Regions from separate parts of the Agrobacterium sp. DE0009 genome, predicted to be linked through region 1. Evidence: predicted binding sites of a transcription regulator. Region 1 holds the regulator's gene; the other holds the start of a gene.

Region 1 (7,767 bases):
TATCGGGCTTGCGTCTCTGGTTGCCATCGGGCTCGTGCTGTTGACCGGCGTTGGTGGCATGACTTCTTTCGGCCAGGCGGCCTTCTGCGGTTTCGGTGCCTATACGACAGCGGTCCTCACCACGGCCTATGGCTTTTCACCCTGGCTCACATTGCCACTGGCGCTCCTCGTCGGCGTCATCGTCGCGCTGCCGCTGGGGTTGATGACGGTCAGGCTTTCCGGCCACTACCTGCCGCTCGGCACCATCGCCTGGGGGCTGGCGATCTATTACCTTTTCGGTCGCGTCGAGCTCCTCGGCCGGTACGACGGAATCTCGGGCATTCCACCGCTGTCCATCGGCAACGAACCGCTGATGAGCAGCAGCTCGGTCTATTACGTGATCTGGATATTCGTCATTGCCGTGGCGATCGGCGCGCAGAACCTGCTCGACAGCCGTGTCGGGCGCGGCATTCGCGCCCTGCGTGGCGGCTCGCAGGCAGCGGAGGCCTTCGGCGTGAATATCGAGCAGGCCAAACTGACCGTTTTCGTCTTCGCAGCCGTTGTAGCAGCGCTGTCAGGCTGGCTTTACGCCCATATGCAGCGCTCGATCAACCCGACGCCTTTCGGGCTCGACATGGGCATCACCTATATGCTGATGGCCGTCGTCGGCGGTTCGGGACGGGTCGTCGGCGCCATCTTCGGCGCAGCCGTGGTGCTGGTGCTGAAAGAGGTGCTGCAACGGGTCCTGCCCGGCCTTGTCGGCACCTCGGTGAATGTAGAAATGATCGTGTTTGGCGTGCTGCTCGTGCTGATCCTGCAGCTCTCGCGCGACGGTCTCTGGCCGCTTCTGGAAAAATACCTGCCGGCCCGGCCGCCTCGCGCCATCCGCCGGGCAGGCCCCGGTCTCGAAATGCGGGACATGCCTGCAACCGGCAGTCCGCTGGTCCGGGTCGATCGGGTGCGCAAGACATTCGGCGGGCTGACGGCGGTCAACGATGTCAGCTTTGACATCAAGGCCGGGCAGATCGTCGGCCTGATCGGTCCGAACGGCGCCGGCAAGAGCACGACTTTCAATCTCATCACCGGAATCCTCGACCTTTCGGGCGGTGACGTCACCTATCAGGGACAGACGCTTTCGGGCCTCAATCCGCGGCTCATCGCCAAACGCGGCATCGCCAGAACCTTTCAGCACGCCAAGGTCCTTCCGACCATGTCGGTCCTCGAAAACGTCGCTCTCGGCGCGCATCTGCGCGGCAATGCCGGCGTCTTCCGAAGCTTCTTGCGATTGGAGCGACAACAGGAGCAAGCTCTGCTTGCGGAAGCCGCGCATCAGCTCGATCGCGTCGGTCTCGGTGCCCATCGCGACCGCCCCGCCGGCGACCTCGCTCTCGGGCAGATCCGAATTCTGGAAATCGCCCGCGCGCTTTGCCTCAACCCAACCCTGCTGCTGCTCGACGAACCGGCGGCCGGTCTGCGCCACGGGGAAAAGCAGGAGCTCGCGACGCTGCTGAAAAAACTGCGGACCGAGGGCGTCAGCGTCCTGCTTGTCGAACATGACATGGGTTTCGTCATGGGGCTGGTCGACCACATCGTCGTGCTCGATTTCGGTACCCTGATCGCCGAAGGCAAGCCGGCTGAAATCCGGCAACATCCGGCCGTGATCGCGGCTTATCTTGGGGGGGCAGCGTGAGCGGACATCTACTCGACATCAAAGACATCCACGTTGCCTATGGCCGGGCGGAAGTGGTGCATGGCATCTCGCTATCCATGACATCGGGCAGCATCGTCACGGTCATCGGGGCGAACGGAGCGGGCAAAACCACGCTGCTGAACGCCATCATGGGTGTCGTGCCTTCGCGCGGGACCATTCTTTACGACGGCGCGCCGGTGCCCGAGACAATCGAGGGCCGCGTTGCCGCCGGCCTTTGCCTCGTGCCGGAAAGGCGAGAATTATTCGGCTCGATGACGGTTGAGGACAATATCGAACTTGGCGGTTTCCTGCGTTCCCGTCAGGAGCGCGACGAGACACGCGATGCTGTTTACACACTCTTCCCGCGCCTTCGCGAACGCCGCAAGCAGCTCGCCGGAACACTGTCCGGCGGCGAAAGGCAGATGCTGGCGCTCGCGCGGGCGTTGATGAGCCGGCCGAGACTGCTGCTTCTCGATGAGCCGAGCCTTGGACTTGCACCGCTGATTGTCGCCGAAATCCTGCGTATCGTCGCCGACCTGCGTCAAACCGGTGTCTCCATCCTGTTGGTCGAGCAGAATGCCCGCGCCGCGCTCGAAATTGCCGACGAAGCTTATCTCGTCGAACTTGGTGAAGTGCGCCGCTCAGGCCCAGCTTCCGAACTCGCCGTCGATCCCGCTCTGATGGCGAGTTATCTCGGGCCGGGCGAACACGCCATCCAGTGACATCCGCGACCGCTTCGTGCTGACGCTCGGCCCCGTGGAAACGGGGCGTGGCTCCGCGTGGGCGCCGCTATGACAGCAGTCCAACCGCAACTCCATCTTCCAGGAGGCTTTAGATGAATTACGTCCTGACGCTGCGCTGCCCCAACAGAAGCGGAATCGTCGCTGCGGTCTCGGGCCGCATCGCACAGCATGGCGGCGATATTTATGAAGCTCAACAATTCGACGACCATGAAACGGGCATGTTTTTCATGCGTGTCGCCTTCTCCATGGCCGGCGACGAGGCAGGCTTTCGCAATGGACTTGCCGAGGAGATCGATCGCTTCGCTCTCGACGCCACGCTGCGTCCAGCAGGTGCGCCGCGCAAGCTGCTGCTGCTCGTTTCCCGCTTCGACCACTGCCTCGGCGATCTTCTCTATCGCCACCGCATCGGCGAATTGAATGCCGAGATCGTCGGCATCGTCGGCAACCACCCCCGCGAGGCCCTGAACCTCACGCTGATGGGCGGGATAAAGTACCATCACCTGCCGGTGACAAAAGACAACAAGGCCGAACAGGAAACGCGCATCAAGGACATCATCGAAGAAACGGGCACCGACCTCGTCGTTCTTGCCCGCTACATGCAGATCCTGTCGGACAACTTCTCCGAATACTTATCCGGGCGCTGCATCAACATTCACCACTCCTTCCTGCCGGGTTTCAAGGGCGCAAAGCCCTATCACCAAGCCCATGAGAGGGGCGTCAAAATGATCGGTGCAACGGCCCATTACGTCACCCGCGATCTCGATGAAGGGCCGATCATCTGCCAGGACGTCGAGCCGGTCAGCCATGCCGATACACCGGATGAGCTGGTCCGCAAGGGACGCGACATCGAGCGACGCGTGCTGGCCCGGGCGGTTTCATGGCACCTTGAGGACCGGGTGCTTCTCAATAAGAACAAGACGGTCGTTTTCGCGCGATAGCACAGCCCGATCTACACCCTGACCTGAAACGCGGAACAAATGGGACGCGTCGGGGCCCCGCCTGGGAACGACTTCTGGAGCTTTGGTTACCTCCAATTTGCAAAATGTAAATCCGAGCGAAGCTTAACCAGATTTTAGGGGATTGCGGAACACATATGGAACATATAGTGTTCGTTCTGTATTTGTTTCGCGACTCCAACGACGATTCTCAAGGGTGTTTTCCTCATGCTCACGCGCAAACAGCAGGAATTGCTTCTCTTCATTCATGAGCGAATGAAAGAGTCCGGCGTGCCGCCCTCCTTCGATGAAATGAAGGATGCACTCGATCTTGCTTCCAAATCCGGCATCCACCGGCTGATCACGGCGCTCGAAGAGCGCGGGTTTATTCGCCGGCTACCCAACAGGGCTCGAGCGCTCGAAGTCATCAAGCTTCCGGAGGCCTATACGCCGGGCGCAAGGCCGCAGCGCGGCTTCTCACCGAGCGTTATCGAAGGCAGTCTCGGCAAACCGAAAACGCCGGAGCCGCCCCCTGCTCCCAAGGCACCCGCAAATGACATTGCAGGTGCGGCGACCGTACCTGTCATGGGCCGGATCGCTGCCGGTGTGCCGATCTCGGCCATTCAGAACAATACGCATGACGTGGCCGTTCCAGTGGACATGCTAGGCTCAGGCGAACATTACGCGCTTGAGGTCAAGGGCGATTCGATGATCGAGGCCGGCATCTTCGATGGCGATACGGTCATCATCCGCAATGGAAATACGGCCAATCCGGGCGATATCGTTGTGGCGCTGGTGGATGATGAAGAAGCCACGCTGAAGCGGTTCCGCCGCAAGGGTGCATCCATCGCGCTGGAAGCGGCGAACCCGGCCTACGAGACCCGCATTTTTGGGCCTGATCGGGTGAAAATTCAGGGCAAGCTGGTGGGGCTTATCCGGCGCTATCATTGATGCCGCCGTCGGTCTGGATAAAACCGGATCGATTGGCAAGACATATCTAGCCTTCAAGATGAATGGCGCGTCATTCCGGTGGATTGATGCGCTTTTTTCTTTTGAAGGCATGAAGGTGCTTTTGAAAGGGTCAAGGCGGGTTTGACACGAATTCGGCCTGGATGTCGTTCACCCATCAACGGGCTTTATGAGTGCGATGGATTCTTTGCGATATTCGCCGCAACGTCGCTGGTATAAAACTGCGACACAGTCAGGAGACACGCCATGTATGATCTTTATATCGCAAACAAGAACTACTCCTCCTGGTCGCTGCGGCCATGGGTGTTGATGCGCACGCTCGGTATTGCCTTTGAAGAGAAACTCGTTCCCTTTGGCGAAGGCGTCTCATTTTCCACCTTTTCTCCCACCGGCAAGGTCCCCTGCCTCGTCGATGAGGGTGTGACGGTCTGGGAATCGCTGGCGATCGCGGAATATCTCGCCGAGCGTCATCAAGGGGTCTGGGCAAGCGACAAGCAGGCCAGAGCCTGGTCGCGTTCGGCGGCAAGCGAAATGCATGCGGGATTTTCGTCGCTGCGCAATCTCTACCCCATGTCGGTCGGCATTCGTGTCACGCCAAAGCGTGGTGATGCCGGGCTGGCAGCTGATATCAAGCGTATCGATGTTTTGTGGAGCGAAGGCCTTTCGACCTTCGGTGGTCCTTATCTCGCCGGCCAGAAGTTCACGGCAGTGGATGCCTTCTTCTGCCCCGTGGCATTCCGTTTCCAGACTTATGGTGCGGATCTATCCCCCGCAGCAAAGGCCTATTGCGATCGCCTGCTCGCCCTGCCCGCCATGCGCGAATGGTATGAGGCAGGCCTGAAAGAAATGTGGCGGGACCCAGCGCATGAAGACGAAATCGCCAGCATCGGTCAGTTGACTGCGGATCTGCGCGCGAAGGCTTGAGACGATTTGCCGGCGGCAATCATTGCGACGCCGCCAGCAGACGCGTGATCGTTTCCGGTAGCTCATGCTCGTAGCGACCAGATTTCCAATCGTAATACCGATGTTCGCTCCAAGACCGGTTCATGCCTGCGGTCGAAGCGCGCAGTTTTTCCACGACGCCCGGCTGATTGGCTGACGCGAAGTTGATCTCCACTGAACCAATGCGCCGCAAGATGTCTCGATTGAGAAGCAGCGCGCCTGAGCGGCACTGTGAAAACGAGGTTCTCTGGGAAACAATGACGACGTCGGCGATGTCACATGCCTTTCCAGCCAGACGCCCTTCCTCCAGCACGATGATCCATTCGCCGCTCTGTGCCTGCGCCACGCACCAGCGACCCCGCTTGCAGGTGAAAACGCCCGGCGTTCCCGCTTTCAGCGCAACCGCCATCTCGCGTGCGGCGGCTCGCAACTCCTCCTGCGACAGCTTTGCTTTTTTGGTAAACGTCTCTGGCCGGTCCCGCTGCAGAATAACCGGCGCCTGCGGTGTCTTGGCAAGCAGCAGCGCCCTCTGCCACTGGTCATAAATAAAGCCATGGGGTCGGGTTCTCGTGGTGTAAACCTTCTCATCGGCAAGAAGCGCCACCAGCGAGCCATCTTCATGAACGAGGAGATCCGGCAGATCGCGTTGAAATGTCGTTGCCGAGAGCCCGAAGGCAAGCAGCAGAGGCGGGATGCCCAAGAGCGCCAGGCGGGTGCGCAACAGGGTGAGCAGCAGAAAGCCGGCCGAGGCGATACCGATGAACCAGCCATGCGGGCGTCCGGTCGCTGCGCTTCCGCCCCAGGACGCAACTTCGTCCGCGACCTCGATGACCATCGCCATGCCATAGCCCATGACCTTCAGAAATGGCGCGTCGAGCCCGAACGGCATCAGCAGCATGGCGATCAGACCGAAGGGCATCACAATCAGCGACATCAGCGGCGTCGCGGCAAGATTGGCGAAAAGTCCATAGGTGGTGACACGTTGGAAATGTTCGGCGGAATAGATTGCCGTCGAAAGCCCGCCAATCAGCGACGTCGTGATGACGCCCGCCATCACAGCGCCTGCCATCTGCGCGACCGTGATCCAGCTGGGCTTTCTTCCCATATAAAGACGCTCGCGACCACTACGCCGGCGGCTCCAGGCGGCGTAGGCGGAAACAAGCGCGATTGTCGCCGCAAAAGACATCTGAAAGCTTGGCCCCATCACTTCGGAGGGCGAGAGCGCGAGAACAATGAGAGCGGAAAGCGCGACGTTTCTGAGGCTGAGCGACGGCTGGTCAAACAGCACCGCGACCAGCATGATCGACATCATCAGCCAGGCCCGTTCTGCTGAAACCGCGAAGCCGGAGATCAGATAGTAGCATAGCGTCATGACGAGCGCTGCGAAGGCGGATATCTTCTTGACTGGCCATCGCTGGGCAAAGGCCGGAAACAGGCTGAACCCCATCCTCATGCCGACAAAGAAGATGCCTGACGCCAGGGCCATGTTGAGCCCGGATATGGCGACGATATGGGCAAGCCCCGACACCCGCAACGCCTCCATTGTCTCCGGCGATATGGCCTGTCGCTCATCGGTGACGATGGATGCGGCGAAGGCACCCGCGTCGCCTCCGATCGTCGTGCGAATGCGCTCGGCGATGGCGGCGCGCAGGCGATAGAGCCACATGTCGGCCATCTCCAGCCAACCCTCAGCCCCAAGGTTCGCCATCGCCAACGGCTGGGGCGGCTGGTAAAAGAAGCCTGTCGCTCCGATACCGCGGAAATAGGATGAAAAGGCGAAATCGTTCAATCCCGGCAGAGCCGGTCCGGACGGCGGAGAGAGCCGCGCCTTGCCGCGAATGATCGCGCCTATCGGCATGGGTTCGCCGCCACCACGCGCGAGAAGCGACACCCTCCCCGGCGAACGCGTAAGTGATGGTGCTTCAGTGGAGTGGAGCTCGACGAGATATCGCCAGTCACCCCGCGCATCCACCTCACGCCGGACGACCTTCCCGGTAACCGTCGTGGTCACCGGCGTGTCCAGAAGGACAGTCGCGGCGCGGCGGGTTTCCAGTTCCGCAAAAAGCATGCCGAGCAACATCAGCGCGACAACGCTGCAAACCCTTGACCCGGCATCAAGGCGATATCTGGTTAGCAGCGCCAAGGGGGCCGCGACCAAAATCGCGATGATCAGAAGCGGCAAGGAAGGCGTGGTCCCAAGAGAAAACCACAGGATTGCCCCGCAGCCGATGAAGACGGGTACAAAGAGGAAATCGTGACCGAATGCGCGTTCTTCCGTCAGCCATGCGGCAAGTTTTTGAGTAACGGAAATGTTCCGCGCCGCCACATCAACCAAGGCCGGCACAACAGCGGTCGGCGCGGCGCCTGAGCGCCGCAGCGGCGCCAGGATATCCACCGTGCCGGGGGTATCTCCCTGCAGCGTTTTGACATATCCGAAATGCTCTTTTTCACCTTGACCAAGCATTCTGGGCCGCGCCCCTGCCGCACTGAAGACAGGTTTGCAGATGGA
Region 2 (7,767 bases), 640 kb from region 1:
GACGGCAAGGGTGGCTCGGGCGATCTCGTCATCGAATTGCGCATCGTCCTGCACGAGAAACCGGATGAAAAGGTGACCGACCTGATGCGCCACATGCGCGAAGGCCTTTATTTGTGAAAGTTTTGCGAATAGCCGGGACAACGCACCCTTTGTTACGCTCCCTAACAGTTGATGATCTTTGGCAATCTTGAACAGGATTGCAGCCTATGCCATAGGCAGGATCAATCGAAAGTATCAGGGAGCATAAAATGGCTCAGGCATCCGGCCTTATGGCTGGCAAACGCGGCCTCATCATGGGTGTCGCCAATAACCGCTCAATCGCTTGGGGCATTGCCAAGGCATGTGCGGACGCTGGCGCGGAACTCGCACTCACCTGGCAGGGCGATGCGCTCAAGAAGCGCGTCGAGCCGCTGGCGCAGGAACTCGGCGCCTTCATGGCCGGCCATTGCGATGTGACCGATCTCGAGACGATTGATGCCGTTTTTGCCGCGCTGGAAAAGCATTGGGGCAAGATCGACTTCGTCGTGCACGCGATTGCTTTTTCCGACAAGGACGAGCTGACCGGCCGTTACCTCGATACCAGCCGCGACAACTTCAACCGCACCATGGACATCTCCGTCTTCTCGCTGGCCGCCGTTGCCAAGCGGGCGGAGCCCGTCATGAATGACGGTGGCTCGATCGTGACGCTCACCTATTACGGTGCCGAAAAGGTCATGCCGAACTACAACGTCATGGGCGTGGCCAAGGCTGCACTCGAGGCGAGCGTGCGTTACCTCGCGGTCGACCTCGGCAATCGCGGCATTCGCGTCAACGCCGTTTCCGCCGGCCCGATCAAGACGCTTGCAGCGTCCGGCATCGGCGATTTCCGTTACATTCTGAAGTGGAACGAATATAATGCGCCGCTGAAGCGCACCGTCTCCATCGAAGAAGTCGGCAAGTCGGCGCTTTATCTGCTGTCCGACCTTTCGACCGGCGTGACCGGCGAAATCCACCATGTCGATTCGGGTTATCACACGATCGGCATGAAGGCGGTGGACGCGCCTGATATTTCCGTGGTCAAGGACTGACCATTTCGGGAACGGCTTGAAACAGGGGTATCGCCTTGCTCGTCTATGTGATCCGGCACGGACAAACGGACTGGAATGCGATACGCCGGCTTCAGGGTCAGAAAGACATTCCGCTCAATGATTTCGGCCGCCAGCAGGCGGTCGGCAACGGCCTCATCCTTTCCCGCCTTCTCGGCGAGACGGCAAAAGACTTCGACTACGTGGCAAGCCCGCTCGGGCGCACGCGCGAGACAATGGAGTTGATGCGCGGCGCGATGGGCCTCGATCCCACGGGATACCGCACCGATGATCGCCTGATCGAGGTTTCCTTTGGCGACTGGGAGGGGCAGACCCTGCCCGAGCTCAAGAAGGAATTCCCCGACCGTGTAAAGGCGCGCAAGGCCAACAAGTGGGACTTCATCCCCCCTGGCCAGGATGCCGAAAGCTACGAAATCCTCTCCTGGCGCATCGGCGCATGGCTCTCCTCCGTGGACAGGCAGACAATCTGCGTCTGCCACGGCGGCGTCATCCGCTCGATCTTCCGGCTGGTATCCGGCATGGACAAGGACGAGGCATCGAGAACGCAAATTCCGCAGGACCGGATTTTGAAGGTCGAGATCGACAGGAATAGTGCGGAGTGGATTTTGTGAGAGATCACGGGGCATAACCCTCTGCATCGTCCTACTCGAGCAGCCCGTATATTTGGCGCAAAGGCCGCCGCTTAATTCTTCTCCGCGCCGGGGAGAAGGTGGCCCGAAGGGTCGGATGAGGGGGCAACGATAGCTATAGACAGCACCCTCGCCCCCTCATGCCGCTACCGCGACCTTCTCCCCGGCGGGGAGAAGAAACAAGAGGCATCCGCTCATTTCCCAACGAAGGTTTTGGCGTGAGGGGCTGGTGCTTACTCAACAACCTGCAGATCGTCGACCACGCGCTTCCCATCCACTTCCGTGTAGAAAACCACGACCTTCACGCCCGCTTTCAGCCCTTCGAAATTGAATTCTTCCGGCACGCGGTAGGTCTTGCCGTCGCTCAGCGTAATGCTCAGGCCATTCGCATCGATCTTGCTGATCGTGCCTTCCACGTCGACGCTCTGGGCGAAACTGTTGATCGGCATCAGGAGGTTGGCGGTGGCCAGAAGGGCGGCAATCATCATACGCATCGATCTAGCTTTCGTGGATTTGCGTGAAAACTTTACATGCATGAAGAATTGCCTTTCGAATGTGGCGGAAATTGCCCGCAACCATGACATTTTCAGCCCAATTGATGAACGGATTTCAAATCCTGTTCAAGCCGTTAGTGATTTCTACACCGCATTTTCCGGCAATGCTGGAAAACCATTGATTGCGGTGGAAAACAGCCGCGACTTTACAAAATCGTCATTTCCGGAACCCGCAGACGAGCTCGAATCAAGCTGCATGTCTTCCCGTCAAGGCTGTCGCATCTCGCCTCTGGTGAAGTCGTGGCCCGCGCCGCGCCTTGTTATCCCGCGGGCTATGAAAGAAAGGCTTTTGTCTTGACCGGATTTTCCACTAAGACAAATCCGCTTGTTTCAAACGGCGCCGTCCACAGGTGCCCCGCTTTCCGGTTTGAGAATTATGTCGCATAACAGTTTCGGTCATCTTTTTCGCGTTACCACCTGGGGAGAAAGCCACGGGCCGGCGCTTGGCTGTGTGGTGGATGGATGCCCGCCCGGCATCCGCTTCACCCTTTCCGAGGTGCAGCACTGGATGGACAAGCGCAAACCGGGGCAAAGCCGTTTCGTGACCCAGCGCCGTGAGGACGACATCGTCAAGGTGCTTTCCGGCGTGATGCTGGATGAGGACCGCGAAACGATGATCACGACAGGCACGCCGATCTCGATGCTGATCGAAAATACCGACCAGCGCTCCAAGGATTATGGCGAGATCGCCAAGCGCTTCCGCCCCGGCCATGCGGATTTCACCTATGACCTGAAATACGGCATTCGCGATTATCGTGGCGGCGGCCGCTCGTCGGCGCGTGAAACGGCAGCGCGTGTCGCTGCGGGCGCAATTGCCCGCAAGGTGGTGCCCAGTCTCAATGTGCGCGGCGCGCTGGTGCAGATCGGCAAGCACAAAATCAACCGCGAAAACTGGGATTGGGATCAGGTCGACCAGAACCCGTTCTTCTGCCCGGACCCCGAAATGGTGCCGGTCTGGGAAGAATACCTCGACAGCATCCGCAAGGCCGGCTCCTCCATCGGCGCCGTGGTCGAAGTGGTTGCGGAAGGCGTTTCCGCCGGCATCGGCGCGCCAATCTATGCCAAGCTCGACCAGGATATCGCCTCCAACCTGATGTCGATTAACGCCGTCAAGGGCGTGGAGATAGGCGAAGGTTTTGCCTCGGCCGAGCTCTCAGGCGAAGAAAATGCCGACGAGATGCGCATGGGCAATGACGGCAAGCCGATCTTTCTGTCCAACCATGCGGGCGGCATTCTGGGCGGGATTGCGACCGGCGAACCTGTTATCGCCCGCTTCGCCATCAAGCCCACATCCTCTATCCTGACGGAGCGCCTGTCGATCGATACCGACGGCAATAATGTCGATGTTCGCACCAAGGGTCGCCACGACCCCTGCGTTGGCATCCGGGCCGTTCCGATCGGTGAAGCGATGATCGCCTGCACCGTTGCCGACCATTACCTGAGGGACCGCGGCCAGACCGGCCGACTGAAATAAAGGGGACCACCATGGCCTATGATCAGAAACGCGTCGTCGACGCCATCCGCGCTTTCGAAGCCGGCGAAATCGTCGTCGTGACCGATGATGACGACCGCGAGAACGAAGGCGACCTGATCATTTCAGCGCTTCACTGCACGCCCGAGAAAATGGCGCTGATCGTGCGCCACACGTCAGGCATCGTTTGCGCCCCCATGCCGCGCGAGGAGGCCAAGCGGCTGAACCTCAACGCCATGGTGGCGGAAAATGACAGCGCCCATACCACAGCCTTCACCGTCAGCGTCGATTTCAAGCATGGCACCACGACAGGCATTTCCGCCGATGACCGCACGCTGACCGTTCGCAATCTTGCAAATCCCAATGTCGGCGCATCTGATTTTACCCGGCCGGGCCATATTTTTCCGCTGATTTCCCGCGAGGGCGGCGTCCTGATGCGCTCCGGTCACACCGAAGCCGCGGTTGATCTTTGCCGGCTCGCAGGCCTGCCGCCTATCGGCGTCATCAGCGAACTGGTGAATGACGACGGTACGGTGATGCGCGGCCCCCAGGTTCTGGATTTCGCCGAAAAACACGGCATGAAACACGTGTCGGTCGCCGATCTCATCGCTTATCGCCAGCGCAAGGAAACGCTGGTGGAGATGGAATCCTCCTTCACCATCGAAACGCCCTTCGGGCCTGCCAAGGCGCAGACCTATTCCCTGCCCTGGGACCCGATGCAGCATATGGCTGTTATTTTCGGTGACATCAGGGATGGCATCGACATTCCCGTTCGCCTTCACCCGGAAAACGTCGCCGACGACGTGTTCGGCGATCGCCAGCCGGTGCGGCATTACATGCAGAAAATAGCCGAGGAAGGCCGCGGCGTCATCGTTTACCTGCGTGAAGGCTCCGTTGGCGTTGGCCAGGTCGCCGGACGGCGCAAGGCACGCGACCCCGATGAAGCGCACGCCCAGGCCCGTTCGCGCGAGAATGAGTGGCTTGAAATCGGCCTCGGCGCGCAAATCCTGAAAGATCTCGGTATCAGCTCCATCAAACTGATGACAACGCGTGAGCGCCACTATGTCGGGCTGGAAGGTTTCGGCATCCAGATTTCGGCGACGGATATAGGGTGAGCTTTGGGTTTTTGCCTAGTCCCATCGCGTAATCGTGAGGCGAGCGGGTGCGGCATTCTCCCCGCCGGGGAGAAGAAACATGCCGCAACGCCGCGACTCCTCAAGAGCGAGAGTAAGGTGTCCGGACCCGCGCCTCTCACAATATCCTGGGCGACCGACCTACTCCTCCCGCCACCCCTCCAGATAATTCACGCGCTCCACGCCAGTAAACTTTGCCAGCCGCGATAGTTCCGCGTCGAGCTTTTCCAGCCGTCCGGCGGAGGCGCGCACGCCGGGCTCGAGCCACAGGCGACGCACATCCAGCGTGCTGCCTTTTCGCTCCGCCTTCATGTCGATGCGGCCGATCAGACGGTCGCCTTCCAGAAGCGGGAAAACATAATAGCCATATTGCCGTTTCGGCTCCGGCACGAAGACTTCGATCCGGTAATAAAAGCCAAAGAGCCGTTCGGTGCGGTTGCGGTCGCGCAGCAGCGGATCGAACGGGCTCAGGACACGGACGCGGGACGACGGTTCGGGCACGTCCGTCAGGTCAGCCGTGAAATCGGCAAAAGCGTAGGACGGGCGGGCCGTTTCGCCGTCAACGGACAGAAGCGAAACCTCGCAGAGTTCGTCACGATGGCCTTTGACCCAGTCCCTCGCCTCCTGCGGCGTCACAAGATCGAAAAACGCGGCGATTTCGCCATGGGTGGCGAACCCCAGCCGTTTCAGTGCCTCGCGGCAGGCCCAGTCGATGAATTGGTCGTGCGCCACTTCGGTTTCGTGATGTTCGCCCGGAATGACACGTTCGGCCAGGTCATAGACCTTCTGGAAGTTCACACGGCCTGATATTGCGAGCTTGCCAGTGTGCCAGAGATATTCCAGTGCGGTCTTGGAGGGATGCCAGTTCCACCAGCCGCCGGACTGGTGCCCCTCCTCCTTCAGTTCACGCGCCAAAACCGGACCGGCGGCGGCGATTCGCTCCAGCGTTTCGCCGAAAGCCGCATCGAAGCCCTCGCCGTGCCATTTGCGCCAGCGCTCCTGAATGATCGGTTCGCGGCGGCGGAAGCGGTGTTTCCAATAGGGGTAAAATTCCGTCGGCACAATGGAGGCGTCATGCGTCCAGTGTTCGAAAAGCGCCCGGTCCTTTTCCAGCAGCGTCGTCAGATGACCGCGCCTGTAGGTCTGGTTACGGGAGAAGATGATCTGGTGGTGGGCGCGCTCCACCGTGCCGATGCTGTCCACCTGTACGAAACCCAGATCGGTGATGAGCTGCAGCAGCCCTTCTTTGGAAAGCGCCTTGCCGGGCGGAGAGGAAAGCCCCTGCCGCGCCAGAAAAATCCGCCTTGCCGCCTCGTTCGAAACCTTGACCATCATGCGACCGAAGGTAGAACGGCTTTTTTGCGATTGCAATGTTCTTTTTTTGTTCCTTGTTTTACTTCTGTTGATGAAGCGGTATAGAACCGGCAACGAGCGCGAGGATAGAGACTTGGAAATCCGTTTTAACGCCGCCAGTGTCGTTTTCGAAGACCGGCAGGTGCTGCAGCCGCTGTCATTGACATTGTCGGAGCGGCGAATCGGCGTGATTGGCCTTAACGGATCGGGCAAAACGACGTTCGCGCGGCTGATCAACGGGCTGAACAAGCCGGACGCGGGCAAAGTGACGGTCAACGGCCTGGACACCGTGACCGATGCCAGGGCTGTCTTGCAGATGGTCGGTTTCATCTTCCAGAACCCGCAGAACCAGATCATCCTGCCCATCGTCCGTGACGATGTCGCCTTCGGCCTGAAACGGCTCGGCCTGAGCAAGACCGAGACGGAAAGCAGAGTGAAGGCCGTTCTATCCCGGCTCGGCATTGCGCATCTGGAGGAAAGGCGCGCGCATGAGCTTTCCGGCGGCGAATTGCAGCTTTCGGCGCTCGCAGCGCTTCTCATCACCCAACCGCAAATCCTCATTCTCGACGAGCCGACCAATCAGCTCGATCTCAAGAACCGGGCCATCGTGGAGAAAACCATGGCGGCGCTGCCGCAGGCGCTTGTTGTCATCACCCACGATCTGCCGCTCCTTACCGGCTTCGATCGCGTGCTGGTGTTTCACGAGGGGGCCTTGATCGCTGACGCCCCGCCCGAAGAAGCGGTCGCGCACTATCTGGAGGTGGCATTGCAATGAAATCGCTGCATGTCGACGGAACCGGTTGGCTCTACCGCGTCTCACCGCGCCTCAAACTCCTGACGCTCATGGGCTTCAGCATCGCGCTCTTTCTCACCCGCGATCTGGCGGCGCTTGTTGCCGCGACCGTTCTGGCTGCCGGCGTTCTCAGCGCGACGCGCCTGCCCCTGCGCGACATCGCCCTGCGGCTGCGGCCGGTGATGCTGACGATCTTCCTCGTTGCCGCCTTCAGCTATCTCCTGCTTCCCGTCAATGATGCGAGTGTCAATCTTTTGCGCCTCACGGCACTCGCGCTGCTTGCGACCGCCGTCACCATCACCGTCAGCATCTCGCAGTTCATGGACGAAATCACGCTCGCTGCTGGGCCTCTGGAAAGGTTGGGGCTGCTCAAGGCCGCCGATATCGGGCTTGCCGTCGGGCTGGTGGTGCGCTTCGTGCCTGAAATCGTCAACCGTTACCACGCGGTGCGTGATGCACATCGCGCCCGTGGCCTGCCCGTGCGGATGGCGACGATCGTCGTGCCGCTCGTCATTATGACGTTGAAGGATGCCGATGCCATTGCCGACGCCATTGACGCCCGCGGTTTCAGAGGCCAAAGCTGACAGGCATATAATCTTCAGGAGTTTTTAGTGTCATGACGACCCGCGATCTTGTTTTGATTTCTCTTTTTTCCGCCATCATCATTGCGCTCGGTCTTTTGCCGCCCATCACGCTTGGCTTCATTCCCGTGCCGATCACCGCGCAGTCGCTCGGCGTGATGCTGGCCG

What was found. The regulator LexA, encoded in region 1, represses DNA repair genes until DNA is damaged. The targets are predictions, from matches to a motif close to TGTTCNNNNTGTGTTCNG.
Region 2: the regulator LexA is predicted to act here: its motif matches at 6,244-6,261, upstream of FS804_RS06115 (energy-coupling factor ABC transporter ATP-binding protein).

The regions. Positions count from the first base shown of each region.
Region 1 is NZ_VEIU01000001.1:546,444-554,210, forward strand. Features, by position in the region: gene FS804_RS02800 (ATP-binding cassette domain-containing protein) at 1-1,669, shown strand, start outside; gene FS804_RS02805 (ABC transporter ATP-binding protein) at 1,666-2,391, shown strand; gene purU (formyltetrahydrofolate deformylase) at 2,505-3,350, shown strand; gene lexA (transcriptional repressor LexA) at 3,576-4,298, shown strand; gene FS804_RS02820 (glutathione S-transferase family protein) at 4,563-5,240, shown strand; gene FS804_RS02825 (ComEC/Rec2 family competence protein) at 5,260-7,722, opposite strand.
Region 2 is NZ_VEIU01000001.1:1,185,942-1,193,708, forward strand. Features, by position in the region: gene FS804_RS06080 (DnaJ C-terminal domain-containing protein) at 1-117, shown strand, start outside; gene fabI (enoyl-ACP reductase FabI) at 249-1,067, shown strand; gene FS804_RS06090 (histidine phosphatase family protein) at 1,103-1,696, shown strand; gene FS804_RS06095 (DUF1344 domain-containing protein) at 1,948-2,208, opposite strand; gene FS804_RS24905 (hypothetical protein) at 2,222-2,566, shown strand; gene aroC (chorismate synthase) at 2,645-3,742, shown strand; gene ribB (3,4-dihydroxy-2-butanone-4-phosphate synthase) at 3,754-4,854, shown strand; gene FS804_RS06110 (winged helix-turn-helix domain-containing protein) at 5,014-6,207, opposite strand; gene FS804_RS06115 (energy-coupling factor ABC transporter ATP-binding protein) at 6,320-7,000, shown strand; gene FS804_RS06120 (energy-coupling factor transporter transmembrane protein EcfT) at 6,997-7,602, shown strand; gene FS804_RS06125 (biotin transporter BioY) at 7,635-7,767, shown strand, end outside.